One region of the Centipeda sp. (in: firmicutes) genome, then DNA from elsewhere that is predicted to be linked to it. Evidence: riboswitches for the same ligand, from Rfam matches in the RefSeq annotation. Region 1 holds a riboswitch; the other holds the start of a gene.
What was found. Region 1 has a riboswitch for molybdenum cofactor ahead of ACO6BQ_RS01810 (hydrogenase small subunit). Riboswitches for the same ligand answer to the same signal wherever they lie in the genome.
Positions count from the first base shown of each region.

Region 2: it holds a riboswitch for molybdenum cofactor, as region 1 does, so the genes downstream of both, ACO6BQ_RS09595 (TonB-dependent receptor) here and ACO6BQ_RS01810 (hydrogenase small subunit) in region 1, are expected to answer to the same signal.

Region 1 is NZ_DBHIVL010000005.1:8,278-16,087, reverse strand. Features, by position in the region: gene ACO6BQ_RS01815 (nickel-dependent hydrogenase large subunit) at 1-1,615, opposite strand, end outside; gene ACO6BQ_RS01810 (hydrogenase small subunit) at 1,612-2,700, opposite strand; partial or broken gene ACO6BQ_RS01805 (secretion protein HlyD) at 2,841-2,963, shown strand; molybdenum cofactor riboswitch at 3,121-3,288, opposite strand; gene ACO6BQ_RS01800 (hypothetical protein) at 3,370-4,149, opposite strand; gene ACO6BQ_RS01795 (M23 family metallopeptidase) at 4,162-5,070, opposite strand; gene ACO6BQ_RS01790 (DUF4446 family protein) at 5,173-5,694, opposite strand; gene ACO6BQ_RS01785 (ParB/RepB/Spo0J family partition protein) at 5,731-6,738, opposite strand; gene ACO6BQ_RS01780 (ParA family protein) at 6,725-7,489, opposite strand; gene pfkA (6-phosphofructokinase) at 7,555-7,810, opposite strand, start outside.
Region 2 is NZ_DBHIVL010000063.1:413-8,222, reverse strand. Features, by position in the region: gene recJ (single-stranded-DNA-specific exonuclease RecJ) at 1-310, opposite strand, end outside; gene secF (protein translocase subunit SecF) at 369-1,286, opposite strand; gene secD (protein translocase subunit SecD) at 1,279-2,511, opposite strand; gene ACO6BQ_RS09610 (5-formyltetrahydrofolate cyclo-ligase) at 2,545-3,162, opposite strand; gene yajC (preprotein translocase subunit YajC) at 3,162-3,440, opposite strand; gene tgt (tRNA guanosine(34) transglycosylase Tgt) at 3,461-4,582, opposite strand; molybdenum cofactor riboswitch at 4,800-4,939, shown strand; gene ACO6BQ_RS09595 (TonB-dependent receptor) at 5,028-5,960, shown strand; gene ACO6BQ_RS09590 (TonB-dependent receptor domain-containing protein) at 5,957-7,024, shown strand; gene ACO6BQ_RS09585 (Rossmann-like domain-containing protein) at 7,090-7,810, opposite strand, start outside.

The DNA.
Region 1 (7,810 bases):
GTGCCTCGTAGAAGCCGACGCCCTTTGCCTCCTTCGGCCAGGTCGAGGGATCCCACTTGTCGTTGTTCACCACGCGCGTGTCGCCGCTCTTGATGTTCGCAACGAGCTTGTCAAAGAAGAACTTGCTGATCTCCGCCTGCAGCTGCGCATCGAGCGCACGTGCCGCCGTGCGGCCGACCGTCGAGGGCAGCCACGCCTCGGCAGGAACGCCGAGCACCTTCGTCACTGCGTCGATCTGGTCGACAATCAGCTGCTCCGCCCACGTCAGCTCGCCGAGCAGCCCCTGCTTTGCCTTCGTGTAGAGCACGATATAGCGCGCGAGCGGACCGACCTCGCAGAGCTTGCCGCGCCATTTCGGCGTCTTGAGCCACGAGTATTTGCCCTGCTCGTTCAGCGCCTTCCACTCCGTCTTCGTGCCTTCCTTCGGCTCCGTGTAGTGCGGCTTCGTCTCGCCCTCCCACGGATGCAGCCCCTTGCTGTCGCCGCCGCTGTACTCGTACCAGCCGTGCTCGACGCTCTCGCTGATGACCTCGGGGTCGGAGACATCCTCCATCTTGAAATCATAGACCTTTGCCTGCATCACGCCACCCGCAAAGTTCTCGACAACGCCGTTGCAGCGCACGAGCAGATCCTTGAAGAAATCGCCGTTCGTCGCGCCGCTGAACGACTCCTCGGGGAACATACCGAAGCCGAGCACGCGCTCCTTCGCGAGACCGCCGCCCGAGACATAGCCTTTCTGCACATACAGATGCCCGATGGCGAGCACGTCCGGCAGGTAGTAGTCGTTCATCATATGACGCGCGGACTGGATCGAGCGGTCGACAATCGCCAGGCGTGCCGTGTTGATCGGCGCATTGCCGTCCTCCATTGAGATGGAGCAGGGCATGCCGCCGAGCACATAGTGCGGATGCGGGTTCTTGCCGCCGAAGACAACGTGCGGCACGACGAGATCGCGCTGCTTGTCCAGCATCTCGAGGTAATGCGAGATCGCCATGAGGTGCACCTCGGGCGGCAGCATCTGATAGTCGGGGTGATCCCACCACTGCGCGGAGAAAATACCGAGCTGACCGCTCTCCACGATCTTCTGCACCTTCGCCTTGATCGCCGCATAGTACTCGGGATTCGAGACGGGCACGTCGTGCGGGTATGCCTCCGTATCGAGTCCCTGAGGGCCGCGGAAGGGGAGACGATAGGTCCTGAGCACCGTGTTCTGGAGTGCCGCCGTCGCCGCAGGATCCGCCTTCAGCGCCTCGAGCGGGCTGACCCAGTCGAGCGCGTGGAGGTGGTAGAAATGGATGATGTGGTCCTGATGTCCGAGGCATGCCGCAATGATGTTGCGGATGTAGTGTGCATTCTTCGGAATGGTGATGCCAAACGCGTCCTCCACGGCGCGCAGCGACGCGAGCGCATGGGACGACGTGCACACACCGCAGATGCGCTGGATGTATGCCCACGCATCGCGCGGGTCGCGGTCGTTCATGACGAGCTCGAGACCGCGCCATGCCGTACCGGAGGAGATGGCATCCGTGACCTTGCCCGTCGCCTCATCCACCTGGATCTCGACGCGCAGATGTCCCTCAATGCGCGTAATCGGGTCGACAACAACGTGTTTCATTCATGCACCTGCTTTCCCTCTTTTTCGAGCTGCTTCTCATGGCATTTCTTCTGTACGAGGCTCGCGCCCGCGTGTGCCGCGACACCAACTGCCGTCGCCACGGCAAGCCCCGCACCGACCATATCCACGTCGATGCCGTCATACTCGGGCAGACGTTTCGAGAAGGGTGCATCGTCCCAGAAATTCGCATTGCTGCACCCGATGCAGGGTGCCCCCGACTGGATGGGGTACGACATCCCCTGATACCACCGCAGATTTCCGCAGGAGTTGTACGTCTCAGGCCCTCGGCAGCCGAGATGATAGAGACACCACCCCGCCTTTGCGCCCGCATCGTCGAAGCGATCGGCAAACATGCCCGCATCGAAGAACGGACGGCGGTAGCAGGTGTCGTGAATACGGTTGCCGTAGAACTGGCGCGGCCGTCCCTCCCCGTCGAGCGGGGGCAGTGTGCCGAAGAGCGCGACATGCATGACGACACCCGTCATAACCTCAGGGATCGGCGGGCAGCCGGGCACGGCGATGTAGGGTTTCGCGCCAATGAACGAGCGGATGCCCTTGGACTCCGTCGGATTCGGCGCAGCTGCCTGGATGCCGCCCGCCGTCGCACACGTCCCGTAGGCGATGACCGCCTTTGCCCCCTCGGCGACACGCCTCAGCGTATGCGAGAAGGGATGTCCGCCCGACATGCAGGTATACTCGTGCGCCCCCGATGCGACCGCACCCTCGACTGCGAGAATATACTCTCCGTGGTACTTTTTGATCGTGGTCTCGAGGTGCTCCTCGAACGGCTCGCCGCAGCCCGCACTCAGGACATGGCTGTACTCAAGCGCGATGTTGTTCAGCACGAGATCGGATGCAAGCGGTGCACCCGAGCGGATGAAGGACTCATCGCAGCCCGTGCACTCGTGCCCATGCAGCCAGATCACGACCGGCAGCGGCTTCGTCTCCGCCGCCTCGACGACCTTCGTCATCATGTCCGTGCTCAGCCCCATCAGGGACGTGAGCGTCACACAGCCCTTCAAAAAGCTGCGCCGACTCATGCCCTTTGCGAGATAGGTCTCCCACAAGCTCTCCCTTTTACTCACATGAATCCTCCTAACCAATACACCATTTATAATTGATAATTATTACTCCTAGCTGTAGAAAATTTTCATAATTATACACCCATCCCATCAAAAAAGATATAGGAATCGCTGATAAAATGAAGTCTGTCAGATTGGCGTAGATTTTTCGTCCGAACAAGGAGGCAAACCGGACGCATAGCGAGGGCTATGTGGAGGATTTGCCGACACAGTGCGGGCAAAAAAGATGCGTCAAGATGGCAGTGCTGAATTTATCAGTGCTTCCTATACACTTTTGGGCAATACGAAAACTAATTTTGTGTTCGTTTTTGCATCCAAAAAAGGGCTGTCTCCCGCACCCAAAGGCACGACAAACAGCCCCTTAACACAGCCATATACACTGCATCTGCACACACGAAAACAGATACATGAAAAAGCCCTGTGACGGCAATTCTGTCGCTTCCTTTTCAATGGGGAGGCGATTCCTCCCGGCGGGAAGGCGCGCGCATTTCTGCGCGACCCCTGTGCGCGTCTTGGGAAAATCCCGCAGCACTGGCGCAATATCATAGGCGCACTGCCCTTAGATATTTTTGCTCGGAAACGTGGAAGAGAGCTCATTCTCTCCCGCGATTTAATTGTGCATTAATTCTAACAGGAAATCGCCGTGCTGTCAATATGCGACATTTATTCTCATCATGTGTACGATTTATTTTTTTTCTTCGCCGCCTTCTTCACGGCATTGCGCTCCTTCGCCGCCATTGTGTTCGGACGGATCTCGGCGGCGTGCCCGTCACGCTCACTGTCCGTAATGACGGTATTCTCAGCGTCATAGGCGATGATCTCATAGGTGCGGATCGTGTTTTTCTTCGTGTCGAGCACGCGCCGTTGGAGTGTGTAGCCGACATTGCGGTACGCTTCGTCGTGCATTGCATCCACGAACTGCGCCTTGCCGAGGTCGTTGTAGAGGATGAGCTGCCAGTAGGAGATGCTCCCATCGCTGTTGCGCTGCATCTTCGAGCGGTCAAAGAACCAGCCGCGCCGCTCGTCGCCCTCGATAAAGAGCCAGTCGCCCTCCTTCAAGGTCACGGGCTCGATCGCCGTCGCCACCCCGTAGGCAGCGTCGTCGGACGCACCGTCCACATGGGCACTCAGAGCCGTGCCGCTCCCGCGCCCGCCCCTCTGCGGTGCGGACGGATCCTCGGCAACATCCTTTTTCACTGTCTCCTCATTGACGGGATGGACGGTGGTGGCAGAGCCCGAGCCGACAGGCTCATCGCCCAGCTCGTCCATCTCCTCGTCCAAGACGCTCTCCTCGTCCCGTGTATTCGCGCGTGCATGCGCTTCTGTGGCAACGGTACTCCCGTGGTGCTCCTGCGCCGTCATGACCTCGTGGATGTCCGCTTTCTCGGCGGCGTCCCCCCCCGCGGGGAGGATGAGAAGACCTGCGGCAAGCAGGCAGATACTGGCTTTCATAGCGTTCCTCTCTTATAGATATCCTGCGGGATTGACGGGCGCACCGTTCACGCGCACCTCGTAGTGAACATGGGGCCCCGTGGAGCGTCCCGTCGAGCCGACATAGGCGATGACCTCACCGCGCCGCACCTGCTGTCCGACCGTCACAGCGACGGCGGAGGCGTGCCCGTAGCGCGTCACGATGCCGCCGCCGTGATCCACATCGACCATGTTGCCATAGCCGCCGTTCCACCCTGCCGCCGTAACAACACCGTCAGCGGTTGCAACGATGGGCGTGCCCATATCGGCGGCAATGTCGATCCCCTGATGGAACTCCGTGCCGTTAAAGCGCAGCCCGTAGGGCGAGCTGACGTAGCCCGCCGCCGGCCAGATGGAGGGCGTCGTGTGGGGGGCACTGTCCGAGGCATAGGAGGCCGCACCGGGGAACTCCCTGCGCATGGTCTCGGCGAGGAGGTCAATGGACGAGCGGCGCGTACTGAGACGTTCCTCGATCATCTCGAGTGCCTCGGAGAGATCCGCCGTGGTCGGCGTATGCTGCTCGCCGCCCGTCGGCGAGACCATCCCCTCCTGCACAGTCTCGTCCGCTGCGGCGGGCGATGCACCGACAATAGCACGCAGCCCGTCCTCGGCGCGGCGGAGACTGTCAAGATCCTGTTGGAGGGCGGATGCCTTTTTCGACACCTGTAGGATCTGCTCCTGCTGGATGCGGTTCGCCTCGCGCAGCTGTGCCGTCTCAGACGCGTGCATTTCTCCGTTCATCAGCGTGTAGACGGAGAGCACTGCACCGACGGTGAGGAGGGCAACTGCCGCGCCCGCCCCGACGGCGAGCACGCGCAGAGAGCGCAGTGACAGGCGCACAGTGCGCGTCACATCCTCCTCGCTGTCGATGAATTGAATTTTATAGCGTTTTTCTTCGTTCAAGTCGTTCTCCTATGTTATGATGTGTCAGGTCCGTTTTCTTCGCCCTATCCTAGCCGAACAAAATGAAAACCTGCTGAGTGCCAGCAGGTTTCCTGTGCTATTTCAATACTGAATCGGCAGCGGCTGTGCCATTGCCTCCCGCAGCACGCCCTTTTCCTCATCGGTCAGCGGGTACTCCGAGGAGCCGCCCTTGATCGGCTTGATGTAGCTGCGCGAGTCCGCCCGCGCGAAGATGCTTGAGAAGATCACGCCGTCGTTGTTTGCATCGAGCATCGCAACCGCATAGCTGAGGTCACCGCCCATGTCCTCGAATGCGCGAAAACGCACCATCGCGGTGCGTACGAGAGACTTGCGGATGAACTGGCGGATGAGTTCGTTCTCCTCGAGGATGCGCGTGTTCGTCGCGGCGACCTGCTCGACCTCGTGGATGTGTTGGAGCAACATCCCCTCAATGTCCTCCGTCTCCGAGCCGCGCATCATCTCGCGGTAACGGCTGCTCATCGTCGAGAGGCGCACCATCGTATAAATGACGAGAATCAATAAGACCAGAATGAGCAGCATCGAGGCGAGCAGGAGGGATGCCTCATGTGCCGCAATATAGTTGACAAGATTGTTCAGAAACAATGCTTTTTCCCTTCTTCCCTACGTTACTTGGGGTATTCACACCGTAAAGGATTGCGTGGAGATGGCACGCAGTGCCGCGCGCTTGTCCTCCTTTGCCGCGCTGTCCGAACCCGTGAGGAGAGCCAGCAGCCGCTCGAGATCGTCTGCGGAGAAATAGCTGATCTCAAGGCGTCCCTTGCCCTGCTCGCGGCTCTCCTGTATGCGCACCTTTGTCCCGAGGCTGCGTGTGAGCCGCTCCTCTGCCTCACGGACAAAGATGTCGGGCGTGCGCACCTTCGCGGGCTGCGCTGCCTTTTTGAGCACATTCGGATCCTTGAGAAGTCGTTTCACCAGAGCTTCTGCGCCGCGCGCGGAGAGTTCGTGCTCCTGGATGTACTCCGCCGCTTCGCGTTGGAGGGTTTTGCTCTCAAGTGCGAGGAGCGGACGCGTCTGTCCCATGGAGAGGACGCCGTTCGCGATAAATGCCTGTACTTCCTCGGCGAGCCGCAGGAGGCGGACGCTGTTCGCAATCGCCGAGCGGCTGCGTGCCACGCGGCGTGCCAGTTCCTCCTGCGAGAGGCGGAACTTCGTCAGCAGCTGTTCGTAGGCGCGCGCCTCCTCGATGGGATTCAGATCCTCGCGCTGGATGTTCTCGATGAGAGCCATCTCCGCCATCTCTGCATCCGATGCCGTACGCACGACCACGGGAACGGTCGCGCGCCCCGCGAGACGCGCCGCACGGAGGCGACGCTCCCCCGCAATCAGCTCATACTTCCCGTCGCCGACGGCACGCACGGAGAGTGGTTGGAGGATGCCGTGACGCGCGATGGACTCGCGCAGCTCCTCCAATGCCGCCTCATCGAACTCGCGGCGCGGCTGAAAGCGGTTCGGTGCAATCACTTCGACTGAGATTTCGGTCGGGTTCTCGGGCACGGCAGATGCTGCGGCAGGTGTTTCCTCCGCTCGCACAGGTGTGTCCGTCTTTGGAGCACCCGCAAGGACATTTTTCCCAAGCCCGAGTGCGCCAAGCCCACGTCCGAGGCCGCCCTGTTTAGCTTTCTTCACGCTTCATGACCTCCCTTGCGAGCCCGATGTAGCTCTCCGCACCGCGCGACGTGATGTCATAGGATGTGATGGGCTGCCCGAAGGACGGCGCCTCCGAAAGGCGTACGTTGCGCGGGATCAGCGTCTCGTAAAGTGCTGCACCGAAGACGTTCTTTACCTCGTCAACGACCTGCGTTGCAATCCGCGTCCGTCCGTCGTACATCGTCATGACGACCCCCTGCACGCCGAGCGCGGGGTTTGCACTCTCCTGCACGAGACCGATCGTGTTCATCAGCTGCGCGACCCCTTCCAATGCGTAGAACTCGCACTGGATGGGGATGAGGACGGCGTGCGCTGCCGTGAGTGCGTTCAGTGTGAGGAAGCCGAGGGACGGCGGACAGTCGATGAAGACGTAGTCGTAGTCGTGCTCCACCTCGGTCAGCGCATCTCTGAGGCGTGTCTCGCGCCGCTCTATGTCCGCCAGCTCAACCTCCGCACCCGCGAGCTCGACATTCGCGGGCAGGACATCCACGCGGTAGTCCGAGTGAACAATCGACTCCCGCAGACTGCGTCCCTCGATGAGGACACGATAGGTGGTCGACATGAGCATCGTCTTGTCGATGCCAAAGCCGCTCGTCGCATTCCCCTGCGGGTCGATGTCGACAAGCAGGACACGTCGTTTGGCGCGTGCAACGGCAGCGGCGAGGTTCACCGCCGTCGTCGTTTTGCCGACGCCGCCCTTCTGGCTGGCAATCGCAATGATCTTTGCCACGGGATCATCCTTTCTGCGGGAGTGTTTATTTTAATAATTTATTTTGCGGGGGGAAGTGCGCTTTCTTAGAACAGCACCTTCGCCAGATGCAGATAGTCGGGATCGAGCTTCTTCTTGTTGTTCACGGCATCGTAGAGGTTGACCGAGACGACGTGTCCCTTGCTGTAGCCGAACACCACACCAGAGAGCCCCGAGATGAGGGCAAGTGCTGCCTGCTCACCGAGCTGGCTCGCGCGTACGCGGTCGATGACCGTCGGAGAACCGCCACGCTGGATATGCCCGAGCACGGAGACGCGCGTCTCGATGTCCGTATGCTTGGCG
Region 2 (7,810 bases), on a different contig from region 1:
CGAGTGCGCGGATATTCTTCATGAGGAGTGTAGTCGAGGTCATGCCGTCCACATCGTAGTCGCCGTAGACAACGATCCGCTCGCCCTCATGAATCGCCTTCCGTATACGCAGGACGGCTTTTTCCATATCCCTCATGAGAAAGGGATCGTGGAACGGCTCGTCCTCCGGATGAAGGAAGGCCTGCGCATCTTCTGCAGAGCGTATCCCCCTATGCCAGAGAATCTGACCGATGATTGGTGGAGCTCCGATGTCGCGTGCAAGCGCAGCCCCTTCGTCGGTTTGTGCGCGTATGACCCATTCTTTCAGCATCGTCTCCCCCCCTTCCTTTCAATAGCAAAAGAGCCTGTCCCGTGACAGGCTCTTTTCGTTATCCCTCCACGGCCGCAGGTTTCGCGGCAGGACGCCGCTCCGTGCGATTCCGCAGCTCGATCCAGAGCTGACTTGCAATGAAGATGGAGGAGTAGCAGCCGCTGGCAAAGCCGACAAGAAGCGCAAACGCGAAGTCCTTCGTTGTCTCTCCGCCGAACCAGTACAGCGCGAAGGTCGTGAACAGAACCGTGAACACCGTATAGAGCGAGCGCGTCAGCGTCTGATAGATGGATGTGTTGACAAGCTCGTTCACATCGCCGCCGCGACGGAAATGCAGTTTCAGATTCTCGCGGATGCGGTCAAAGATAACGATCGTATCATTGATCGAGTAACCGACGATGGTAAGCAGTGCCGCGATAAACGACGAATCAATCTGCCGCTGCGTAAGCGAAAATACCGCGAGCACGATGATAATATCGTGGATGAGCGCGAGCACCGCCGACACGCCAAATCGCCACTCAAAGCGATAGGCAACGTAGAGAATGATGAGTGCCCACGAGATGACAAGCGCGAGTACCGCATTCGTAATCAGCTCGCCGCCAATCGTCGCGCCGACCTTCTCCTCGCGCAGCACGGTGTAGGGCCCGACATCCTGCGTGAGCGAAGCCATAACTTCCTTGCGCTGGCTCTCCTCAAGATCAATCGTGCGGATCATGACGTTCTCGGAGGACTCGATGCCCGACTCCGCGCCCGCAAGCTGAATTGTACTGCCATCGAGATTGTATTTCGCAAGACTCGAACGCACATCGGAGAGCGTCACAGGCTGCTCAAAGCGCAGGTCGATGATCGTCCCGCCCGTGAAGTCGATGCCGAAGTTGAAGCCGCGTACCCCCATGCAGATCAACCCGGGGATGATGAGCACGAGGGAGATGAGAAACCAGATTTTCCGATGTCCTGCAATATCGAACTTAGGCACTCTTCTCATCTCCCTTCTTCTTCACACCGAGCATAAAGCCGTTCGCACCATAGAGTGCGGAGCTCTCGGACAGCTTCGAGTTAATCATGAGCTTCAGCAGGTACTGCGTCAGTGTAATCGCCGTAAACATCGAGAGCATCGTTCCAACCCCGAGCGTGATCGCAAAGCCGCGAATTGTCCCCGTCCCGAGGAAGAAGAGCACGCCTGCAGCAATCAGCGTCGTGACGTTCGAGTCAAAGATCGTCGTAAACGCACGCTTGAAGCCCGCATCCATCGCATGCCGCAGGGTCTTTTGGTTGACCTGGTACTCCTCCTTGAAATGCTCAAAGATGAGGACGTTCGCATCGACCGCCATGCCGATCGAGAGAATAATACCCGCCACGCCCGGCAGCGTCAGCGTCGCATCCATCAGATAGAGGATGCCGAGCAGCATGACCGTATATGCCATGAGTGCCACGTCCGCGATAAAGCCCGAGAGATGGTAGAAGAAAATCATGAAGAGCACGACCGCACCGAGCCCGACCACAAACGCGAACTGGGACTTATCCTTCGAGTCCTGTCCGAGCGTCGGGCCGACCGTACGCGTCTCGATGATCTCAACCTTCACGGGAAGTGCACCGCTGCGCAGGACGACCGCGAGGTTCTGCGCCTCCTCAAGCGTCTTCTGCCCCGTGATCTCCGCACGCCCGCCGAGAATCGGCTCACGCACGTTCGGCGCAGTCAGCACCTCGCCGTCGAGCAGGATCGCAATCGTACGCCCGACGTTCTTCATCGTGAGATCGGCAAATTTCTGTGCGCCCTCATCCGAGAACTCTAGGTTGACGACGTTCTGTCCCGACTGCGGATTCGTCGATGCCTGTGCATCCTTCAGATCCGTCCCCGTGAGCACCGTATGCCCCTCTTCGTCGCGGAACTCGAGCATCGCCGTCTTGCCGATCGTTCGGATCGCAGCATCGGGATCCTTGATGCCCGGCAGTTCGATGATGACACGACGCTCCCCCTCACGCTGGATGATTGGCTCGGTCAGTCCAAGCGAGTTGACGCGCTTCTCCATGATCGCAATGACGCGGTTCATCGCATCGTCGTTGACCTGCGCCTGCTCCGTATCGACCGCCTCCAAAACAACGTGCGTTCCGCCCTGCAGGTCAAGGCCCTGCCGAATCGAGCTCGCGAGTGGCTGAACTAGGAAAAAAAACGCGCCGATGATGACCACAATCGAAATCACCAGCTTTAACAGACTATGTTGTCTCAACAGTCCTCACACCTCTTCCTCAAGGTAGTATCCATTGCAGGAAATCATGCGCCGCTCGGTCAAAATGACATCGACGCGGGCGTCCTGCACACCCATCGGTACAGCAGGAACAATCTGAAAATCAAAGGCGAGCACAACCCGCACTGCATTTCCCGCACGCGGCAGGAAACGGTCATAGTAACCACCGCCTAGCCCCAAACGTCCGCCATCCGAAGAAAATGCCGCTCCCGGGACAATGATAACATCAATCTCCTCGGGGGGGACAATGCTGCCGCGCGTGGGATCCGGTGTTGCTATACCGAAAACACCGTCCGTCAGCGCATCCATCGAGGGCAGCTCCCGCGCCTCCATCGTCCCCCTGCCCGTGATCTCAGGCAGGACGATACGCCGCCCGTCCGCGAGCAGGATCTCCATAAACGGAACTAGGTCAATCTCCTCTTCCATGGAGGCATAGAGCATAATGGTTTGCGCTGCCTTCAACACGGACAGCTGTGCCACGCGCGCACATATGCTGCGGCTCGCCTCTTTGCGCTCCTCAGCCGAAAATACACGGCGACGGGCAAGCATTTCCCGCCGCAGTATGCTCTTTTGTTCCGCTAAAATCTCATCTGCCACGCACCGCATCACTCGGGCGTATTCACAGCACTGATTGCCGAGCGTTCAAAGACGATGTTCACGCCGTCTGCCACACGCAGCGTCACGCTTTTATCATCAAGTGCCGTGATCTTGCCATGCATCCCGCCGAGCGTGATAATCTCATCGCCAACTTTCAGCGCGGCAAGCATCGCATCACGTTTCTTCTGCGCCTGCTTTTGCGGACGATAGAGAAGAAAATAAAAGAAGAGCACCAATATGATAATGGGTCCCCACGAGCTCAGCTGTGCCATCATTTCTGCATCCATAAATACAACTCCTTCAAATATTATCTTTTATGATAGTGATTCATAAAATCCTGATAAAATGCGGGGAACGTCCCCGCGATAATCGCCGCACGCATACGCCGCATGAACTCCTGCAAGAAGTAAAGATTGTGCAGCGTCAGGAGGCGCAGACCAAAGATCTCCTCGGCACGCACAAGATGACGGATGTATGCCCGTGTATAGCCGTTGCGGCAGGTGTAGCAGCCACAGCCCTCCTCGAGCACCGTATGGTCGTGCGTATGCACTGCGTTCTTCATCACGAGCCGCCCCGTCCACGTCATCGCCATACCGTTGCGCGCCACACGCGTCGGGAAAACGCAATCGAACATATCGATTCCATGCCGTACACCCGTGAGAAGGTAGTCCGGCGTGCCGACCCCCATGAGATAGCGTGGCTTGCTTGCGGGAAGCAAGTCCACCGTGTAGGAGAGGATCTCCTCCATCAGCTCGTGCGGCTCGCCGACACTCAGGCCTCCGATGGCATAACCGGGCAGATCAAGTGCCGTTACCTCGGCGGCGTGCCACGCACGCAGATCGCGGTACATACCGCCCTGCACAATGCCGAAAAGTCCCTGCCCCTCTGCATCCGCCATTGCGTCACGGCAGCGCACGAGCCACCGCTGCGTGCGCTCCGTCGATGCCTTGGCATAGGTGTGGTCGGCAGGATACGGGATACACTCGTCGAACGCCATGACAATATCCGAGCCGAGTGCTTTCTGCACCGCCATCGATACCTCGGGCGAGAGAAACTGCTTCGAACCGTCGATGTGCGAGCGGAATGTCGCGCCCTCCTCCGTGATCTTGCGGAGATCGCCAAGGCTGAACACCTGAAAGCCGCCGCTGTCCGTGAGGATTGCACCGTCCCAGTGCATGAACCGATGCAGACCCCCCGCCTCGCGCACGAGATCCATGCCAGGGCGGAGAAAGAGATGATAGGTATTGCTGAGGATAATGCCCGCGCCAAGTTCACGCAATTCGTCAGGCGATACGCCCTTGACCGTCGCCTGCGTGCCCACGGGCATGAAGATGGGCGTCGGAAAGCTGCCGTGCGGCGTGTGGATCACGCCCGCACGGGCGCCCGTCGTCTCGTCTTTGCGAATCAGCTCATATGTTATCGCTGCCACTCATGCCCTCCCATCTCAAAACACCCTGTATCATAACACAAAAGCGAGAGATTTTCAAAACACAAATCCATGGGAATCGTTGATAAAATGAAGTTCGTCAGATTGGCGTAGATTTTTTCGTCCGAACAAGGAGGCAAACCGGACGCATAGCCAAAGCTATGTGGAGGATCGAGGGCACAGTGCGGGCAAAAAAGATGCGTCAAGATGGCGCGGCTGAATTTATCAGTGCTTCCCTAAGGGCAGTGTGCCTATGATATTTCGCCTGAGCGTGCGTTCTTTTGAACACTTCTGCTCACAGGGCTCTCGCAGAAATGCGACAGCCTTCCCGTATTGAAAAGGAAAACGACAGGAACGGACTGCTTCTTTGTCATGCAGGGACTGTTTGTCGTGCGCTTCGTACGGGAAACAGTCTATTTTTGTGTGATGAAGAAAAGGAGAGGTATTCATGAAGCGAACACGGAAGTACCAAACCGCCCTCGTGGCAGCCGTCATGACAGGATTTGTATTCCTGCCGCAGGCATATGCCGCCGACACGGCATATGAGACCGATACGGTCAAAGTCGAGGCAGAGGGCGTTGACAAGTACCTTGTGACGACGAACACGATCACGGCAGAGGAGATTGCGGAGCGTGGTTATCATGACCTCGCCGACATCCTCTCACAGGTGCCAGGGCTTTATATGGCACCGGCGGATAAGAACAGCAAGATGGTGCGCATCCGTGGCGCGGAGGTCGGGCAGACGAAAGTCTATATTGACGGCATCCCTGCGTTTCCTCTCAACGGTATTGCTACGAATGCAGCGGCTGATCTTTCGACGATTCCGGCAGACAGCATTGCAAAGGTCGAGATCATCAAGGGACCGGGACCCGTACAGTATGGCACAGACTATAAGGGCGGCGTCATTCTCGTGACAACGAAGGACGGTGACGGTGCAGGGAAATTCCATCTGAGTATCGCCGGTGGCTCCCATCATACCTATGATACACGCATCGGATATAGTGGCAGCGATAAGAATATCAGCTATGCACTGAATGCATCAAAGCGTCATACGGGCGGCTATCTGCCGAATGCGGAAAACGACAAGCTATACTTTGACGGTAAGATCAAGTTCAAAACGAGTGACAAGTCCTCTCTCATATTGAGCGGATATTACTCCGATATGGACAGCGAGATCTCCAACAGTATCGATCCACAAACGGGAAAAACCCTGACTGCAGATATCAACTGGTCAATCAATGTCGATGATCTTTCAGATGCTATGCAGAAGTCATATAGAAAGAAGAACAAAACGAACAACTGGCATTACAAGGGGTTCGAACAGAGCAACATTGCACTCCAGTACGAAAGCGTCCAAATGATCGGTGGCAGTATGATGTGAAATACTATCATCTGATTGATGAGAATAATCTGTGGGTGCACAATCTATTGAGAAGCGACGGCGGAACTCTTCTAAACTATAACAATCCTCGCAGACCGGAATGGTACCGCAGTGGCTGGTTCTCCACAGGAAACGGCATTGAGGCGAACGCTTCCACCGCACTTGGCGACAAGCACCAACTGAGTTTTGGGGCAAAGTACGTCAAGATTGACTGGCATACGGATTCCAACAACCTCTCCAAAGGTGATGAGGGAACGGATAATCGTACAAGTTTCTACATTGAGGACGCATGGAGCTTTGACACAAAGACGCGCATGACACTCGGCGTGCGCCATGAGTCCCTGTCACAGGATGCAAATAATGTAAAGAGTTCGGATCGTGCAACGGATCCCGTCCTCAATATCACACATGATCTGACGAAAGCGGATACCCTGCGATTCTCGGCAGGACGCACGCATTTCTTTGTGCAAGCAAAGTCGGCAGCTACCAATATTCGTGCCAATGTGGCTGTACCGAAGCCGGAACGCGACCGCAATTTTGAGCTGGGCTGGAAGCATCGTTTCAGTCCCAAGGCAGAACTCGATCTTGCCGTATTCTATACGGATGTAACGGATCGCATTGTTCGCCTTGTCAAAGGAGGTCCGTTTTATAATATCGACCAGACCAAGATTCGCGGAGCAGAACTTGGCTATCAGCACAAATTCACACAGAAATTGTCCGCCTTTGCCAACTATACATGGATGAGCACGGAGGACAAGTCAAATGGGAAGACGACGAATGCTGCCGGTATCCCCCATCAGATGATGAATCTCGGGCTGACCTATCGCGAGGGCAAATGGCGCTCCACCCTGCTCGGACGTGCTGTGAGCGGATGGACGAATGGTGAAAAGAATCCGAACAGCTCCGGCTACTTTACGGCAGATCTCGATCTGTGCTATGAGCCGCAGACGGATCTCGGTGTCTTCCTGCGCATTAATAACATCTTCAACAAAGACTATCAGGACAAGCTCTATCATCCGGCAGAGGGGACAAATTTCCTCCTCGGCATGGATATGACGTTCTAATCGCTCAACATAAAACAGAGTTGCTGTACGCTTTGAAAACGTACGGCAACTCTGTTATGTTGTATTCAGACAAAATGTGGAAGAACGTCTGCCATCTTTCCACAGCTTGCAATATCGGTTTCATAGCCGAAATGAACGAGATCGGCAGCGAGTGCAGCATCAGTTGCTGTAAATCCCGAAAGACCGTTTGCACCGTAGTCAAAAAGACATGGATGCATGGGCACGGAGGGGCCAACGAGGACAGTCACGGCATTCTTTGAGAGTTCCAAGAGGCGCGGCATGGTCTTGTTGGCAAAGGTCGCCCCTGTCATAAAGACAAAGTCCTGCTGCGGCAGGAGGAACTCTGCCGCCTCCGCCGGGTAGTCCCCCCACTCCGGCTGCATTTCTAGGATGGAGAGGTCGCATATCGGTTCCCATTTCTTTTGGAAGTTCGGAAAGTGACCGATGACAGCGACTTTCTTGCCGCGAATTTGCTCCGTATACATGGCGAATGCTTCCAGCTTCTTGCGCTCATCCAGTGTGTCGGCGGATGCATCCTCGCCGTGGAATCCCTGCATCGCCTCCACCTTGGACGGCTGATTGTAAAATGCGTTGATGGCGGCAGCGGCGATGGATGCCTCCTGCCCTTGCCACGAGCGCACGTATTCTCCCGCCTCGCGCAGCGAACAGCCGAGAAAGCTCTCCTTTCGTAGACGCGGGCGGCTGTACGCAGGGATCGTCATGCAGATGCCGACCAAATCCCCTGCACGCACATACGTCCACGGGCGTCCGACGGCATAGTCGTCG